3 regions of the Paenibacillus sp. FSL R7-277 genome follow, and region 1 is predicted to be linked to each of the others. Evidence: riboswitches for the same ligand, from Rfam matches in the RefSeq annotation. Region 1 holds a riboswitch; each other region holds the start of a gene.
What was found. Region 1 has a riboswitch for cobalamin ahead of C173_RS33130 (S-layer homology domain-containing protein). Riboswitches for the same ligand answer to the same signal wherever they lie in the genome.
Positions count from the first base shown of each region.

Region 2: it holds a riboswitch for cobalamin, as region 1 does, so the genes downstream of both, C173_RS03355 (energy-coupling factor ABC transporter permease) here and C173_RS33130 (S-layer homology domain-containing protein) in region 1, are expected to answer to the same signal.
Region 3: it holds a riboswitch for cobalamin, as region 1 does, so the genes downstream of both, C173_RS30895 (anaerobic ribonucleoside triphosphate reductase) here and C173_RS33130 (S-layer homology domain-containing protein) in region 1, are expected to answer to the same signal.

Region 1 is NZ_ASPX01000109.1:295-5,084, reverse strand. Features, by position in the region: gene C173_RS33130 (S-layer homology domain-containing protein) at 557-2,728, opposite strand; cobalamin riboswitch at 2,943-3,135, opposite strand; partial or broken gene C173_RS34545 (hypothetical protein) at 4,394-4,790, opposite strand, start outside.
Region 2 is NZ_ASPX01000008.1:79,550-85,967, reverse strand. Features, by position in the region: gene C173_RS03360 (ArsR/SmtB family transcription factor) at 132-1,064, opposite strand; cobalamin riboswitch at 1,204-1,398, shown strand; gene C173_RS03355 (energy-coupling factor ABC transporter permease) at 1,684-2,448, shown strand; gene C173_RS03350 (energy-coupling factor ABC transporter substrate-binding protein) at 2,448-2,741, shown strand; gene cbiQ (cobalt ECF transporter T component CbiQ) at 2,738-3,526, shown strand; gene C173_RS03340 (energy-coupling factor ABC transporter ATP-binding protein) at 3,539-4,399, shown strand; partial or broken gene cobJ (precorrin-3B C(17)-methyltransferase) at 4,414-5,254, shown strand; gene C173_RS32650 (CbiX/SirB N-terminal domain-containing protein) at 5,407-6,418, shown strand, end outside.
Region 3 is NZ_ASPX01000119.1:4,440-10,857, forward strand. Features, by position in the region: gene C173_RS30885 (sugar phosphate isomerase/epimerase family protein) at 1-750, opposite strand, end outside; gene C173_RS30890 (MTH1187 family thiamine-binding protein) at 798-1,106, opposite strand; cobalamin riboswitch at 1,448-1,678, shown strand; gene C173_RS30895 (anaerobic ribonucleoside triphosphate reductase) at 1,988-3,973, shown strand; gene nrdG (anaerobic ribonucleoside-triphosphate reductase activating protein) at 3,970-4,497, shown strand; gene ssuE (NADPH-dependent FMN reductase) at 4,589-5,158, opposite strand; gene serS (serine--tRNA ligase) at 5,566-6,418, shown strand, end outside.

The DNA of each region.
Region 1 (4,790 bases):
CTGATCCGGCTGCCCAGAGGAGCAGCCGGGGAGCAGCAATACCATCAGCAGGAGAAGCAGCGGAGCCAGCCTTCCCCGGCCTCTTTTGACTAGATAGAACATTACCTGCACACCTCCACAAAAAGGGAAAAGAACGGGGGCCAGTCAGCCTGTTCCCCGTTCCTTCATACACCTTATGCTTACTTTTCAAGACATATCCGAACTAATTCCAAGCAAAATCGCCTGTCTAATGAACTTGCAACGCTTCAATAACCCTATACGCCTCAACTACTCATCGGCACGGGGGCGGTAGTTGGATTTTCTACACTTAATTATTCTGGTTACGCACCTGTATAGAAATTAGTTGGATTTCAGGCATCTAATTCTGCCCACAACCCATCATACGGGAGCTTCGGGCGTGAATAAGTGTTGTTTTTCCAACTAACTCCCGCTTTGCAGCAAATCCTGCCAGATTAGATGTCATTTATCCACTTATTGTCCGCCCCAGCGTACAGCACCCATCCTGCAGCGGAATGGAAATTTCAACTAAACTATACCATCCCCTACTCTTACTCAACTATGGCAATCTAACCGCTACAGCAGCAGCCATCTCACGGGTTACCACAGCAGTAGGCTCGAATGCGCCGCCGGTGCCGCTCATATATCCAAGTCCCGTCACCGTACGGACAGCGGACAATGCATAGTCGCTAATCTTATCTTCATCGCTGAATTTACCAGCCCCTGCTCCTGCTCCGGCTGATGTAGCATCCAGCTTAAAAGCTCTAACCATCATCACAGCCATATCCTGGCGCGTAACCAGCCCGTCCGGTTTGAACGTTTTGGCGCTTACGCCGCTGATAATTCCTAGCTCCTTCGCCCGGTTCACTGTTCCATAATACCATGTACCGGCCTTAACATCACTGAACGCCCCAGCAGAAGACGCCGCAGACGGCTCGTTGCCGGTTAACCGCAGCAGCAGCGCTGCAAATTCAGCACGGGTAATATTCTTTTTCGGTGCAAACAGCAGGCTGTCCTCACTCACACCATTCATCAGCTTGCGGTCATACGCCGTGTATACCGACTCCAGCGCCCAAGGCGAGATCGACTTCACATCGCCAAAAGCCGGACGGTCCGCCGCCGCAGAAGCCACCGTTACCGGGACCGTATGACGCACGATGGCCGGGGTTTTATCCTTCAGATATCCCGTAACCGTCAGGGTATATTTATTTGCTGGCAGTCCTCCGGCAACAACAGCTACGCCCGCAGCATCTGTAACTGCTGTTTTGCCGCCGATGGTTACCTGTACGCCTGCTGCCGGTGAGGTTACCGGATCGGAGGTGAAGGTCGCCTCATTCCAGACCCATTGCTTCTGGGTTACCTGCACCTTCAGATCTTGTCCAGGCTGCGGCTGTGCGGGAGTCACGGTTACGGCATCAACCACCTGCGTGTTGTCCCCGCCATAATAGATCACAACGCGGTCATTCTCCTCCAGCGCGAAGTCGCCCATCCCTACACTTGGATAGATCCATGCTCCGCCGCGTGCGACTACATACATCCAGCCATCATATCCGCCAAAAGTACCCGCAATCACGCCGCCGATCCCCGTCACATAATTGCCTGCTTCATTGACCAGAGCCAGGCGCTTGGCTGCTGCTGTCTTATCCAGTGCCGTAAGCACATTTCCGGCGTACACGCTGCCCTCAGCCAATGTTCCATTCGGACCTTCAACTGTAACCGAGACACTTACCTGAGGATTCTTCACTGGTGTGCCGCTAAAATCAAAGAGCTTACCGCCTGTTCCAAACAGCTTGTACGCTACCAAAGCCTCCAGTGCCTGCTCCGTTGAGAGCGGATTGGAGCTGCCGCCCGCAGTGTGGACGAATCCGCCATCTGCTGCGCTGAAGCTCAGCAGCTTGCTGACCAGATTGATTTGGCCTTTGGTATACTCTGCTCCCGCCGGATCAATGCCGAAGGCAGACAGACCGATAATGGCTTGAGCTACACTCTCGCTGCTGTCGCCATATCCTCCGTTCTTATCCTGTGCCTTAGCCAGCCAGGCTGCCGCCCGCTGACCGGCAGCATTCACTGCCGCTTCCTGCTTGTGTCCAGCCAGTGCGTTCAGCACCATCGCTGTCATATCCGGATCACTCGCACCCGTGGTCAGGGTGAAGCCGCCGTCCGGGTTCTGTTTGGCCAGAATCTCTGCCAGCAGCTTAGATTGTGTCCATTTTGCATTTGCCGGGATCGTATAGCTGCCGGAATCCAGAGCCAGCAGTGCATAGACCGGATTATTCAGCGTCTGGCCGGTAATTGCATCGTGATTGTAGAGCTTCTCAATCAGGTTATAGCCTGCCACATTCGCCGGGTCGCCGCCCAGTGCCTTAACGGCAAGCGTGATCCGGGCATAGTCCGTAGCTCTGGCAAAAACACCCTTAGCCTCACTCACTTTGCCTTCAAGCGCCTTCAGATAGCTGGCAGGAACCTTGTAGCCTGCTTGCGCAAGGCCAATCGCCTGCCAGTCCGACTGGACTCCGTTCTTCAGCATGAACTCCGCAGTAGCATAGACTGCAGCGGTTACGCTGGCCGCCTCACTTGCGGGCAGAGCGGATACCGCGGGTGCGGAAGTCCCGCCTGCCTGTGCAGCAGCAGCTTGTCCTGCCGGGGTTACAGCTGCTCCCAGCAGTGCCAACAGCATAATGACAGCAAGTCCCAGCCGAGTGAACCTGGATGATAGAGAATGGTTCTTCATAACTAACCTCTTTCCTGAAATAGAATGGATGAATCCTGCTTCCTTAAGCAGATAGAGCGGCAACCTAAAGACCGCCCTGTGCAGGGCGGCCGGGGAAGAATACAATACAGGGCAGCTGAAGGAGCCGATTGCTCTCCCACATTACATACAATACAGCATATACAGCCCTCGCCAATATCAGCATCTGCTTCCACATTCTTACCCCCGAAGAATAGAAACAACAACGAAAAAGGCAGGTCTCCTGGCTCATACTTCACCGCTTCCCCCGCCTTCCCATCCGCTTAGCAGACAGTGGCTCCTCAGGAGTTGCTCCGTATTTACAGTGGCGGGACCGCGCCGGACTTGCACCGGGCTTCCCTTTTAAGCAGATTCCTCTATTAGACATAGCCTTGCCAGCATCTGCTAGCGACAGCGCACGGCCTCTAAGGCAATCTGCACCTTTTCCTCAAGCTTATTAAATTTTAATATTCTCAAACCATCATATCGACTATTCCCCTGTATGTCTATAGACAAGCTATTTCTATTCCATCCACTCGAGTTCCGCCCATTCTGCAGCAAAAAATCCTGAACAGCACATGCCCGCTCCCCCGGCACATCGTACTATTCAGGACTATGGAGTGACTCTTCTGCTGTTAATTAAGACGTTGGCGGTACTAGCGGAGACAGCGGCAGCAGGCGATTGTATTATGTACATTAGAATTCGTGTAAAAGCGGCCGATAACGCATTCTGCTGCATTTCATACAATCGATTGTGGCAAATAACCTTCCGCCGGGCCAAATCCCCAAAATCTAATGTACCGAATACAACAGAACACCATATAAGGCTCGATATGCCTCATTCTAGTGTACAAAGTGCAATCGAGCAGCTTCATTCGGACACTAGCACACTTAACTAATTACTTTATGCTCGTATCAGCCTGCCGGAGCGCAAATCATTGTACTACATAAAGTAGTATGCACCAGGCTCTGACCAGTCCACCATGCCGCGCTGTATGCGCCCACAGCAGATCAGCTACCGCTAGTCGATCATCAGGTTCTAACTAATCAGCATTCATTTAATCCCCTAGCTTGCTGGGGGGCTGCCGTACCCCGACTAACTAAGGTGCTATTCTAGGTGCAAACGTTATGCTTAAATGCAATCTGTACAACTAAATCGTCTGATTTACCGCCAAATGTACTTTTAGCTGTATTTCATGCACCTAAAATGCTTCTGTACCCGGCTTTTCGCCCATTCGGGCAAATTTAGTTGTATGGAATACAGTTACGAGAGGAGCGTCTTCCTTTTCACTGTTTTTAGTTGTATAGAGTACACCTATCACTGTAAGCAATGCTACTCCGTACCATCACTTGGTATCGACTCAAAACCGTCAGTTAGTTGTGTGAGTCGGCTGAATGACTAAGGAGCGTTACTCGTTAGCGTTAGTTAATAGTGCTACTCAGAACGTCAGTCGGTTGAGTGAGTCAGTAGCGTTGGTCGATAGCATCAGTCGATAGCGTTAGTCGATTGCGTTGGTTGATAGAATCAGTCGGTAGCGTTAGTCGATTGCGTTGTTTGATAGCGTCAATCGATTGCGTTGGCCGGTAGCGGCAATCAATTGCGTCAGTCGATTGCATTATCCGATCGCGTTAGTTAAAAGCTTACGCAGCCTGCTTGTTGCCGCTGTGTTATTCCGCGTTCGTGTCCGCTTCCGGGCTTGCGGAAGCGGATGGCTCCGCACTAGGCGCGGCTGTAGCTGTGGCCTCCGGGGCGCTGCCCGGATCTGCCGCCAGCTTCAGCGAGTATCTTCCGGCGGTGATCATATCACCTGCCGCCAGCTTCGCGCCTGCTGAAAGCTCCACCGTCACCTCGTATACGCGTGACGGAGGAGTCCCCGCCGCCGCTGGAGAGGCGGCAGCTCCACTATCCGCGCCGCTGTCTACTCCGGCTCCTGTCTCGCCCTTCGCATCGCCGTCCACTCCGGCACCTTCCTTACCGCTCGCATCGCCGTCTACTCCGGCTCCTGTCTCGCCCTTCGCACCGCCGTCCACTCCGGCACCTTCCTTACCGCTCGCATCGCCGTCT
Region 2 (6,418 bases), on a different contig from region 1:
AGCTCTAAAAGTAGCTGAAACGAAAACTAACCTACCTACCTACCTACCTACCTACCTACCTACCTACCTACCTACCTACCTACCTACCTACCTACCTACCTACCTACCTTCTACACAACATAATCTGGCTTTCATATAGAAGCCGGCAAATCTGCCACGCCATCTGTATAAAACAACTCAAACACCAGATCCTCGTTGTAATTGCCAAAGCCTTTACCGAACAGGGTGAGGCCACCAATATGCTCGGCATCCTCCTCGACAGAGAGCCGGAAGGTCCATTGTTTGTTGCGGATGCCTACCTGATCCAGGGTGACCTCCGACAGCTTTTGCCCGTCCATGTAGGTACCTGTCTGCGTAATCCGCAGCTGCTTGAGCAGGCCGTATTGATTGGTGAGTGCAGGCCACCAGGCCGGGGTGTATTTTCCCGGGTTGTCTCCGTAGTCACCGGGGCTGGTCCAGAAGCCGAGCGATTGTCCGTTCAGCGTGAAGGTAATATCCGACGGCCAGTTGTTGTTGACCGACGGGGCTTCGGAGGCGATCTCCATCGTGATGGCAAGCTCCTCCGGCTGCTGGCTCGACAGCAGGAAATTCGGGATTTTATACTCCACGAACCCCTTGCCGAACCAGAGAATCCCGGCGTTCACCCGCTCCTGGTCCCAGAAATAACGGGGATCGTCAAAGTGCCCGATGACCCTCTCTGTCGTAGACAGTCCGCAGGTAGGCTCGATCTGGAAGTCGGAATAATGCCCCACAGGGATGTCCTTGCGGTACCCTCTGCGCGGAGTCCGGGCCTGTCCCGGAAAAACTATCTCAGCCCCGTCGGCGGCCAGTGTACAGATCTTCTGCAGACCGCTTTTGCCGGGAGCCATATGGCTGCGGATCAGCCCGGCGGCTTCGAGCTTGCGCACATGCATGGTCATAATCGCACTGCTGAGCTTGAGGGCTGCGGCCAGCTCCTTCACGTTCATGGGCTTATCGGACAGCAGCCGCAGCATATGCAGGCGCACGGTACTGGACAGGGCCTCGTACACGGGCAGAGATTGTTCGGTTAGATCAAGTTTCATCGGATGCCTCCACGTTCAGGTTATATAGTTAATAATTATATTACTCAAATAAAATTTCTACAAGCCATGATTGGCTGCAGGCGAGCTTTTCCAATTTATATCACAGACAGGCCAATCTCTGTCCGCTATGATTTGAGATGAATTAGCGATGAAACAAGGTGCTCTTGCCGGAAGCGGCAAGGGATAACAGGGAATCGGGTGCAACTCCCGAGCGGTCCCGCCACTGTATGGAAGAGCTGCACTTCATGAGGTCACTCGGGAAGCCCCCGGGGAAGACGAAGTCTGCAGCGCCTGTATTCCAAGCCAGGAGACCTACCTTGTCTACGCACACCACGACTCTACGCGGATAGGAGCGGTGTACGGATAGGTTAATGAGAAGAGGCGTTCTGCCCTGATGGACCGGAGAAAGCTTGGTGCTTCAAGGTGATCCCCGGTTATAGCTGCTGGATACAAGGATACGGCCCATAGTGATGGGACGGTGAAAAGCACCTTGTTCCGCTTCGCCACGGGTTGCGCGCTCTATCGAACTTGCCTGCGTACATACACTCCCACCCTATAGGGTGGGTTTTTTGGGCTTTATGATCTGTAATGGGAAATCAACAAACATGGAGGGTGACAAATGAAAAAGCACAGATGGTGGAGCTTTGCGGCACTGGTTGCCGGATTTACGGTGTACTTTATGCTGAACGAACCGGGGACGGCCCGGGCGATGCACATTATGGAAGGATTCCTGCCGGTTGGCTGGGCGGTGTTCTGGTGGGCGGCGTTTATCCCGTTCTTTGTCCTTGGAATCTTCAAGCTGAGAGCCATGACCCGGGAGAATCCGGAGCTGAAGCTGCTGCTGGGTCTGGCCGGGGCGTTTACCTTCGTACTGTCTGCGCTCAAAATGCCTTCCGTGACCGGAAGCAGCTCCCACCCCACCGGTACCGGTCTTGGTGCGGTAATGCTGGGGCCGCTGCCCATGAGCGTAATCGGCTCGATTGTCCTGCTGTTTCAGGCGCTGCTGCTGGCGCACGGCGGGATCACTACGCTTGGGGCCAATGCGTTCTCGATGGCGGTGGCGGGTCCTTTTGCCGGATATGCAGTGTATAAGCTGATGATGAAAATGCCGGACCGCGAGAAGCTGGCCTTGTTCTGTGCGGCTGCGGTGGCTGATCTGAGTACGTACGTAGTGACTTCCTTCCAACTGGCGGTGGCTTTTCCGGCGGCGGATGGCGGCGTTCTGGCATCTTTTCTCAAATTCGGGGGCATCTTTGCCGTGACGCAAATCCCGCTGGCCATCAGTGAAGGGCTGTTGACGGTGCTGCTGTGGAACTGGCTGAAATCGTATAGCCCGAATGAATTGTCGCTGCTGAAACGCAAGGTGAACGGAGGAAGAGCCTAATGAGCAATAAATGGAAAAATGGATTGATGCTGCTGGTTGTTATTCTGCTGGTCATTCTGCCGCTGCTGCTGGTCAATGGGGAATTCGGTGGGGCCGATGATGCGGCTGAAGGTGTGATTACCGAAATGAATCCTGACTATAAGCCGTGGTTCAAGCCGCTGACAGAGCTGCCGGGTGAGACGGAGAGTATGCTGTTTGCATTGCAGGCCGCGATTGGTGCCGGTGTGATCGGTTATACCCTGGGGCTGCTCAAGGGCAAGCAAGGCGGGACGAAGCAGCATAGCAGCAAGTGATCCGGCGGATTGACGTTCTCTCTTACAATAATGCTCTGCGCCAGTTGTCCCCGATGTGGAAAAGCTCGTTCGCAGCCCTGATGTTCCTGCTCTCTTACACCGTACATCCGGTACTACAGGCTGCAATTACCCTATGGATGATGTCCTGGTGTGTATTGCAGGCCCGTATTCCCTTCCGTGCTTATGGCATGCTGTTCGGCACAGCGCTGCTGTTCTATGCGCTTAGCGTACCGGCGCTGCTCGTGGAATTCGGGCATCCGGCTGCGGGAGAGGCAGGGATATTCCCGCTTCCGGGACTGAACCTGCCGGTATATGTCACAGCGGCGGGACTTCAGCGGGCAGGGGAGCTGCTGGCCAGAATCTCTGCCTGCATGAGCTGTTTCTTCTTCCTGATGTTCACGACTCCGTTCAGTGAGCTTTTGCAGGTGCTGCGCAGGCTGCGGATGCCGCAGATTGTCCTGGAGCTGATGCTGATTATGTACCGCTTCTTATTCCTGCTGAGTGATGCAGCGCATGGTCTGCTGCTGGCCCGCAGGCTGCGCGGAGGCCGCCGGGGCTACAAGGCCAGAATGCGGGAGACTGCGGCTATGGCAGGAGCGTTGTTCGGCAACACGATGCACCGGTATTACGGATTATCGCAGGGGCTGCTGGCCCGCGGATTCACAGATGAGATTATTCTCCCGCCTTATACGGCGCGTCCTGTGCCGCGGCGCTATACAATCCAGGCTTATGCCGGTATTGCGCTACTGCTGCTGGCTGAGGCGTACTTTATCACTAACACATGAAAGGAGTCACCCATGGATCAGGAATCTAGCTTGGCTTGTGACGGAGTGGTGTTCCATTACCCGGATACGAAGGAGCCTGCACTGCATGAACTGACGTTCTCCATCCCCGCAGGCAGCAAGACGGCGGTGCTCGGTCATAACGGTTCAGGCAAATCCACGCTGTTCCTGCATGCCGTCGGCATTTTGCGCCCGCAGCAGGGGACGGTTGTGCAAGGAGGGAAGGCGTTATCCTACTCCAAAAAAGAGCTGGCCGCTCTGCGGCGGAAAGTGGGCCTGGTCTTCCAGGACCCCGAGCAGCAGCTGATTCTCAGCACTCCGCTGGAGGATGTGTCGTTCGGGCTGCGCGGCAGCGGCATGGCTGAACCGGCTATCGCTGCGCGCTGCCGGGAGGTCATGGAGCTGCTGAATCTAACCGGTCTCGGCGATAAACCGATTCACCAGCTTAGTCTGGGCCAGAAGAAACGCACGGCACTCGCCGGTGTACTGGCTATGGAGCCGGAGCTGATTCTATTGGATGAGCCGACCTCTTATCTGGACCCGTTATCGGAAACGCAGATGCTGAAGGGGCTTGAAGCCATACATGATAAAGGGACAACCGTAGTTATGGCTACGCATGATATGGACCTGGCCTACCGCTGGGCGGACTGGATTATTGTGCTGGAGCATGGAAGATGCCGGGCGGCGGGGACGCCGGAGGAGATTTTTGCGGGACGGGAAGAGCTATTGTCCATCGGACTGGGACTGCCGCTGCTGGCTGACTTATGGTTCAGCCTGCCTGCCAGCTTGACCGCAGGGCAGAGCGCTCCCCGCACCGCCGGGGAATTCAAGGTGAAGCTGCATAAGCTGCTTGCGCTTAACCACAGCTATTCATGAACGGGGGAAGAAGAATGAAGAGACAAGGAAAGCTGCTGATTATCGGCTTCGGCCCCGGAGCGCTGGAGCATATTACCGGCCGCGCACTGGCTGCGCTGGATGAGAGCGAGGCGGTCATCGGCTATACCACTTATGTAGATCTGATCAGGCCGCTGCTGCGGCACCAGGAGATTGTCGGTACGGGAATGACCGAGGAGGTTAGCCGGGCTCAGGAGGCCGTCCGCAGAGCAGAAGCGGGACAGACGATTGCAGTAATCTCCAGCGGCGATGCCGGTGTCTACGGGATGGCTGGGCTGGTATACGAGGTGCTGATCGAATGCGGCTGGAACCGCTCAGAGGGGGTACAGGTGGAGGTGATCCCGGGAATCTCGGCGATCCAGTCCTGTTCCTCGCTGCTTGGAGCCCCGATTATGCATGACTCCTGCACGATCAGCCTGAGCGATCATCTTACGCCCTGGGAGAGCATCGCTGCGCGTGTGGAAGCGGCGGGGGCGGCGGATTTCGTCATTGCGTTCTATAATCCGCGCAGCGGCAGACGGACGCGCCAGATTGAAGAAGCGCGCACCATTCTGCTGCGTTATCGTGATCCGGCTACACCGGTAGGCATTGTCAAAAGCGCCTACCGTGACCGCCAACAGACGGTCGTAACGACGCTGCAAGATATGCTGCAGCATGAGATTGGCATGCTCTCAACCGTGGTGATCGGCAACTCTGCTACCGTTGTCTATGAGGACCTGATGATTACGCCGCGCGGATATGAGCGCAAGTACAGTCTCGGTGCACAGACGCAGACGCTGAAGCCGCACGAGCGGCTGCGCACAGCCGCAGAACCGTGGTCGCTGGCTGCGGCGGAGTCTGGGCAGACAGAGGGGGCAGCTGGAGCCGGAGCGGCCAAAACTGTGGATGCTGGGAGAGCAGCAGAGACTGGGCAGAGGGATGCAGCAGATGTTGGAAGCGAGACCGAGCCGGGACAGGTGAAAAGTGCAGAAGCATCAGGTTCGGTTCGGATGGAATGGGCGCTGGGCTGTGGCGAAGCGGAATCAGGACAGACGGAAGAGGCTGCTGCGCAGAGCCTGGCTGCTGCTCCGCAGGTGGAGCGGCTGCGGAGCTTGTCCGGTCGCCTGAAGGCATCCACCGATTCTTCCTTCGAGCTGGAGATTGCTCCCGCAACCGGCAGCCGCAGCTTCAACGGTGATCAGATGAAGCTGCTGGCTGAGCTTGCAGGCAGCGATGGGCAATTGATCTATACGAAGGACGGATATTTCCTGCTGCGCGGCAGCCGGAATGAAGAGGCAGAGGCAGGAGCAAGGCTGCTGGAGGCCGGACTGAATGTAAGTACGCCTGGAGATTACGTGAAGGTGAAGACCTGCGGATTCTGTGAGCTGCGCAGAAGCGGAGCGTTAAGTGCTGCTGTCCGCCTCCACACCCTGCTGCATGGAATGGCTGTGCCCAGAGAGCTGCACATCAGTGTAGCCGGCTGCGGGATGGCTTGCAGCTCCGCTGTGCTGGATGATATCGGACTGGTAATGTCGCGCGGCAGCTATGAGTTGTATCTCGGCGGCAAGAAGGCCGGGCGGGGTGCCCATGCAGGGATTTTGGTGCGTGAAGGGATGGACGAAGAGCAAGCGGTAGCCGCTGTAGCTGCCGCAGTTGAGGACTACAGGGCTCATGGCCGGGAGCAGGAGCGGTATTATGCGTTCCGGGAACGGATGGACAGCGCAACAGGGAGTGCAGCCCATACATCCGATAACGATAACAGCAAAGAAGGAGTGCAGACGATGAGAACGGTATTACTGGTGGGACACGGGAGCCGGGTTCAAGCGGGAAATGAGGAGCTGCTGGAATTCACCCGCCTGCTCGCAGCCCGTAAGCCGGAGCTGAAAGTTGAGACCTGCTTCATAGAGCTGGCCTCGCCTTCCATCGCTGGCGGGATTGCCAGATGCATTGAGGGCGGTGCGGCGGAGATATACGTAGTGCCGATTATTTTGTTCGCGGCGGGGCATTCCAAGCTTGATATTC
Region 3 (6,418 bases), on a different contig from region 1:
ATAATCCAGTGCGAGCTTAGCGCTTGCAAGAGAAGATACCTCATATGCCTCTTGCTCCACAATATAATAGAGAATTCCGCTCTGCTCCGCGATCTCGAAGACGCTCCGGAAATCGACCTCTCCCTTTCCGAGATCAGTCTCCTCATTGTCTGCTCCGAAGTCCTTAATGTGAACCAGCGGAACACGGCCGGCGTACCGCGACACATAATCAACGGGCCGGGCTCCCCCCCTGTATACCCATCCCAGATCAAACTCAGCCAGCATATGCTCGGCAGGAATCTGCTCCAGCCAGATATCGATGACCGCCTTGCCGTCAACCTCTTTGAATTCATAATCATGGTTGTGGTAGCCGTACTGCATCCCCGCCGCCCGGACCATTGCGGAAGCCTTCTCCAGGAATGGAATGATTCTCGTTACATCCTCTATGGAAGGGTTCGGCGGAAGCGGTGCCGACGGGGTGATCATATATTGCAGTCCGAGCTCTACACCGTATTCAATCTCTTTGGCTAATGCCTGCTCCATCTTATCCAGACTGCTGAAGTCCAGGCCTACATGCGCCGAAGGGGCCGCCAGGCCAAGTTCATCCAGCTTACGGCGCAGTTCCCCTGCAGATACACCGAAATAACCGGCGAATTCCACTGCCTGGTACCCCATCTCTGCCACCTTGGCCAGTGTGCCGAGGAAATCGCGTTCCGTCTGGTCACGCAGTGTATACATTTGAATTCCGATCTGCTGTGCTGCTTCTGTCATTAAGAATCCGCTCCTTATCGGTTGATTCTGATTAGATACTATTGTGGTTACTCTCCCTGTAGCTTGCGCTCCACAGATTCCAGCTTGCTGCGGCTGGTCGAGGTCTTGTCGCGCCGGTCATCGATCTTGAGTGAGGTTGAGACTCTCTGTGCCCCGGCGGTAAACGGCGACTCATGCAGCGCTTCTACCGCAGCCAGAATCCGCGCTACCGGTCCCTCAATAATTGTACCCATAGAAGTTAGCTCATAGGTAATGCCCTCCACCGTCTGCAGCACACGCTGCATCTCGGCCACATAGCTGCTGAGACTGGTGCTGCCTGTCCCGATCGGAATAACGGTCACTTCGCCAATTGCCATTGTGATCTCCCTCCTAATTATCTGGTATGCCTGAGTCTCTTATTTATCCTCTTATTGTAACGCTTCGCCAGGCTTGCTACAAATCACCTGCACCCTCTCTATTCTATTAATATCCGTCAAAATGATTACCAGGATTAGACGCACTCTATTTATGGATTCTTTGTGGCGTATTTTCGGAGATTTTATGAAAAATTCACGGCAGATTCATAGGAAAGTTGTGGATTACCTGTGGACTAACTGTGGATCAGCTGTGAGTAAAAGCGCCGAACCCGCTCCCCGTGCGGGATTGCAAAAAAACATTTACAAACACAATATATTGCGGTAGCTTTAATAGATAACAACAAAATATAGTAGAAACGGGTGTTTCACCCCTTGTAATAGAGGTGCGACTTAATAGGGAAGCGCGGTGCAAAACCGCTGCGGTCCCGCCACTGTAACCGGATGCTCCCAGGGTGCGATGCCCAGGGCCGCATTCTCCGGCTAAATGCCACTAAGGGGCGGAATAAGCCCCCCGGGAAGGCGCCGGAGGAGTTGCCGGAAGCCAGGAGACCTGCCTGTTTCGGTGGCACCGCTTAGACTCCTGCGAGGAACAGGGGAGGTGTCCGTATGCGGCCTGCCATAGCAGAGTTAGCCTTCCGTCAATCGGGCCAGAGGCTGCCGATACCTGAGGACGATCGTGGATTATCTTCAGGTATCGGCTCTGCGGAATGTACAAGAACGGGCGTAAGCTATTTGCCCAGTGTCTGCTCGTATATTCCACCCAGACCACAGGCAAACTTCCGCTTTCCGGATCTTTGCATCATGCATTCGGGCATTTCCGGCCTTCCCGGCCGGAGGTGCTTTTTTAACGCTTACAATACCCGAGAGGAGAGAGTTATATAATGACGCTGCTGGAGAAACGTTATAACGAAGGACAAGCTGCACAGGAGGATCTTTTGGAAGAGGTCATTCATCTGGGACGGGATATTATCGACAGCCGGGATCTGGATCTGCTGCGCGAGAACGCCAACCTGAACGGGGAGAGCTTCTCCGGCAAAATGAGCAAATTCGGCAGTGAATACTCCAAATGGTATGCCCGCAACTTCACCATGCCGCCGCAGCTGGTACAGGCTACCCTGGATAATGTCGTCTATGTGCATGACCTGGATCAATACGCCATCGGAACCACCAACTGCATCTTCATCCCGTTCGAACGGCTTCTCCGTGAAGGCTTCAACACCGGCAACGGCAGCGTACGGCCTCCCAACTCGATTATGACGGCGATGTCGCTGGTGGCGATTATTTTCCAGTCGCAGCAGAATGCGCAGTACGGCGGTGTGTCCGCCAACAAGCTGGATTATGATCTGGCTCCTTATGTGACCAAGTCCTTCTCCAAGCTCTTCCGCAAAGGTCTGGAGTATTTCGAGGAGAATGCAGAGGTTTCAGAACTTGGGGAGATTACGATGAGCCGCAGCGATCTGGCTGAGCAGTATCCGCGCGCCTTCCGTTTTGCCCTGAAGGAGACGCAGAGCGAGACCCTGCAGGCCGCAGAGAGTATGGTACATAACCTGAATACGATGTCCAGCCGCTCCGGCGGCCAGATTCCTTTTACCAGCATCAACTACGGGACCTGCACCTCCCCGGAGGGCCAGCTTGTGATCAGCTCACTGCTGACGGCTACGATGAACGGACTGGGCAGCGGGGAGACGCCGGTGTTCCCGATTCAGATCTTCAAATGCAAGCAAGGCATCAACCAGCAACCGGGTGACCCTAACTATGAGCTGTTCCTGAAGGCAGCGGAGTGCTCGGCGCGCAGATTGTATCCGAACTTCGCCAACCTGGACGCTCCGCTGAACATGCAATATTATGATCCGGCTGACCCGGATACCGAGTTCGCTACGATGGGCTGCCGGACCCGTGTGCTCGGCGACCGCTTCGGACGCAACCATTGCTCCGGCAAAGGCAACTTGTCCTTCAATACGCTCAACCTGGTGCGTCTTGGACTGGCCCACGGCACGATAACCGGCCGCCGCCTGGCTGCTGATGAAGAAGGGTTCTTCGACGACCTGAATCACTATATGGATATTGCGCTGGACGGTCTGCTGCACCGCTTCCGTATCCAGGCTTCCCAGAAGGCCAAAGCCTCCGATTTCATGATGCGTGAAGGCGTCTGGGAGGGCGGCGAGCAGCTTGCCCCTGATGACAGTGTAGGCGAACTGCTGAAGCACGGCAGCCTGTCGCTGGGCTTCATCGGGATGGCCGAATGCATGAAAGCCATGTACGGCAAGCATCACGGCGAAGATATGGAGATTCACGCCAAGGCTGTAGCCATTGTCCGCCACATGCGTGAATATTGCGACCGCAAGAGCGAGGAGCTTAACCTCAACATCACCTTGTTCGCAACACCGGCCGAAGGTCTCTCCGGTAAGTTCACCAAGATCGACCGCAAGGTGCTCGGTTCTATCCCTGGGGTAACCGACCGTGAATACTATACGAACTCGTTCCACATTCCGGTCTACCATGAACTTAGCGCAGCCAAGAAGATCAGCCTGGAAGCCCCGTTCCATGAATATTGCAACGCCGGAGCGATCTCCTATGTCGAGCTGAACGGCAATGCCCGGAGCAATCCTGCAGCCTTCGTCAAAATCATCAAATATGCGCTGGAGCAGGACATCAGCTACTTCAGCATCAACCATCCGATTGACCGCTGCTCCGGCTGCGGCTATGAAGGGGTCATCGGCACGAATTGCCCGACCTGCAATGCCCATGAGGATACCACCCATATCCGCCGTCTGCGCCGGGTTACCGGGTATCTGACCGGTGACTATCAGACCCGTTTCAATGCGGCCAAGCAAGCCGAAGTCCGGGACCGTGTTAAGCATCTATGAACATCTGCGGATATTATCCGGAGTCGATCAATGAAGGGGAAGGCCTGCGGGCCGTCCTCTTCGTCAGCGGCTGCCGCCACCGCTGCCCGGGCTGCTTCAACCCGAAGACCTGGAACTTTAACTACGGGGAGGCCTTTACCCCGGAGCGCCGGCGGGAGATTATAGAGGAGATTGCAGGCAATCCGCTGCTGGACGGCTTGACGCTGGCGGGCGGGGACCCTTTTTTCTCGGCTGAGGAGGCTGCAGACTTCATACACGAGCTGCGCGCCGAGCTGCCGGCCTTCCCGGTCTGGATCTATACCGGCTATACGTACGAGGAGCTTACGGCTTCCCCGGGCTCTGCGGAATGGAAGCTGCTGGCCTTGTGCCAGGTCGTGATCGACGGACGGTTCGTCGAAGAGCTCAAAGACCTTACCCTCTCCTACCGGGGAAGCAGCAACCAGCGGATCATTGATATTCCGGCGAGTCTGGCGGGAGATAGGGTTGTTCTGTGGGAGCCGGAGCTGAGCTTTCAAGGAGTATAACTCCTAAATAGACAAAGGCACTAAACTCCCGCATCCGGGTGGTTTAGTGCCTTTTGATTGTACCGGGGATGATCGGACCGGCAGCGTAACCTTATTCCGCGGCTCCTGTCTGTCCTGCCTTGCGCCCCACCTTATGCTCCGTCTCCTCCGCCAGCTCTTCCAGCACGCTGTTCAGGCGTAAACGCAGCTCTTCAGCCAGCTCAACTACGCCCTGGTCGTTACGAACCGCCTGGGAGTCTACGGCGTAGACGCCGCCAAGAATGTAGCGGGCGCCAAGCACGGACAGTACCGGCTTCAGTGCATAGTCGATCGCCAGCAGATGTGCAAGACTTCCGCCCATGAAGAGCGGCAGGACGATTTTGCCGGCCAGCCCTTTTTGCGGCACCAGATCCAGGAAGGTCTTCAGTACTCCCGTGTAAGAAGCCTTATATACCGGACTGACTACGATTACCGCATCAGCTTCCGCTACGAGCCCATTCGCCTTGACAATGGCCTCGCTCTCGAATTTGGTATGGATCAGATCCTCCGCAGGCAGCTCCGCCACATTGATCCGCTCCACTTCATACCCGCGCTCCCGCAGGGCATTCTCTGCATACTCAATCACGGCATTGATCCGTGAGACCAGCGAGGGTGTTCCGTTAATTACGACTATTTTGGCCATTTCCGCACCTCTTCCGTCCGCATAATAGGATAAACCGGGCTGCTTCGCCGGGCATCAATACTTTAAATTAGTAATAATCCTAGCAGAGTACAAGGAATATTGTCAAACCCCTCTTATGCTTGCAAACTGCTGCCGCTCTGGTTATAATAAACGGCAAACCTATATCCCGACCAGGCCAACGACCGGCATCCAACCGCGAGGCGTCTGCGACCGGAGCAGCTTCCTGTTCCCTAAGTTTACCGGGTTTCGCCCGTTACCGCGAAGACCAAAGAGGGCCTGATTCCGCGCTGCTTAGCTGCTATACGCGAATGAGGTCAACCTGGGTGGCACCGCGAGCTGACGCTCCTCGTCCCATGGATGAGGGCGTTTTTTGCGTTTTTTTACCCACACTTAAGGAGCGGATGCAGATGTTGGATATGAATTGGATCAGGGAGAATGAGGACCTTGTACGGAAGACGGCCGAATGGAAAAGATTGAAGTTCCCCCTGGAGGAACTTCTGGAGTGGGATGACCGGCGGCGGGAGGTACGCCGGGCCACCGAGCAGCGGCGCGCGGAGCGCAACGCGCTGACGAAGGAGGTCGAGCGCCTGCTGCGCGGGGGCGACCCTGAAGGCGCCGAGCACGCAAAGGCGCAGGTGCGGGGCACCCTCAGCGAGCTGGCGCTGCTGGAGGCGGAGCTGGCAGAAGCGGAGCAGCGCTGCGGCGAGCTGCTGCTGGAAGCGCCGAATCCCGTGTCGGCGGATACGCCGATCGGGCCGGATGACAGCGCGAATGTGGAGCTGCGGCGGCATGGCGCGCCGCCGGTATTCGGCTTCCGCGCGCGGGACCATGTCGAGCTCGGAGAGCTGCACGACATCATCGACCTTCCGCGCGGTGTCAAAGCCGGAGGGCCCCGCAGCTATGTGCTGAAGGGGGCCGGGCTGCTGCTGCACCTCGCCGTGCAGCGGCTGGCGCTCGATGTGCTGATGCAGCGCGGCTTCACCGCGATGGATGTGCCCGTGATCGTCCGGCCGGAAGCGCTGGAGCGGACCGGGTTCTTCCCCGGCGGCCGGGACCAGACCTACGAGCTGACAGGCGAGAAGCGCTGGCTGGCCGGGACCTCGGAGGTGTCGCTGGTCTCGCTGTACAGCGATGAGATTCTGGAGCTGGATCAGCCGCTGCGGCTGGCCGGGATGTCGGCCTGCTTCCGCCGCGAGGTCGGCTCGGCCGGCCGCGATGTGCGCGGGCTGTACCGGGTCCACCAGTTCTCGAAGATCGAGC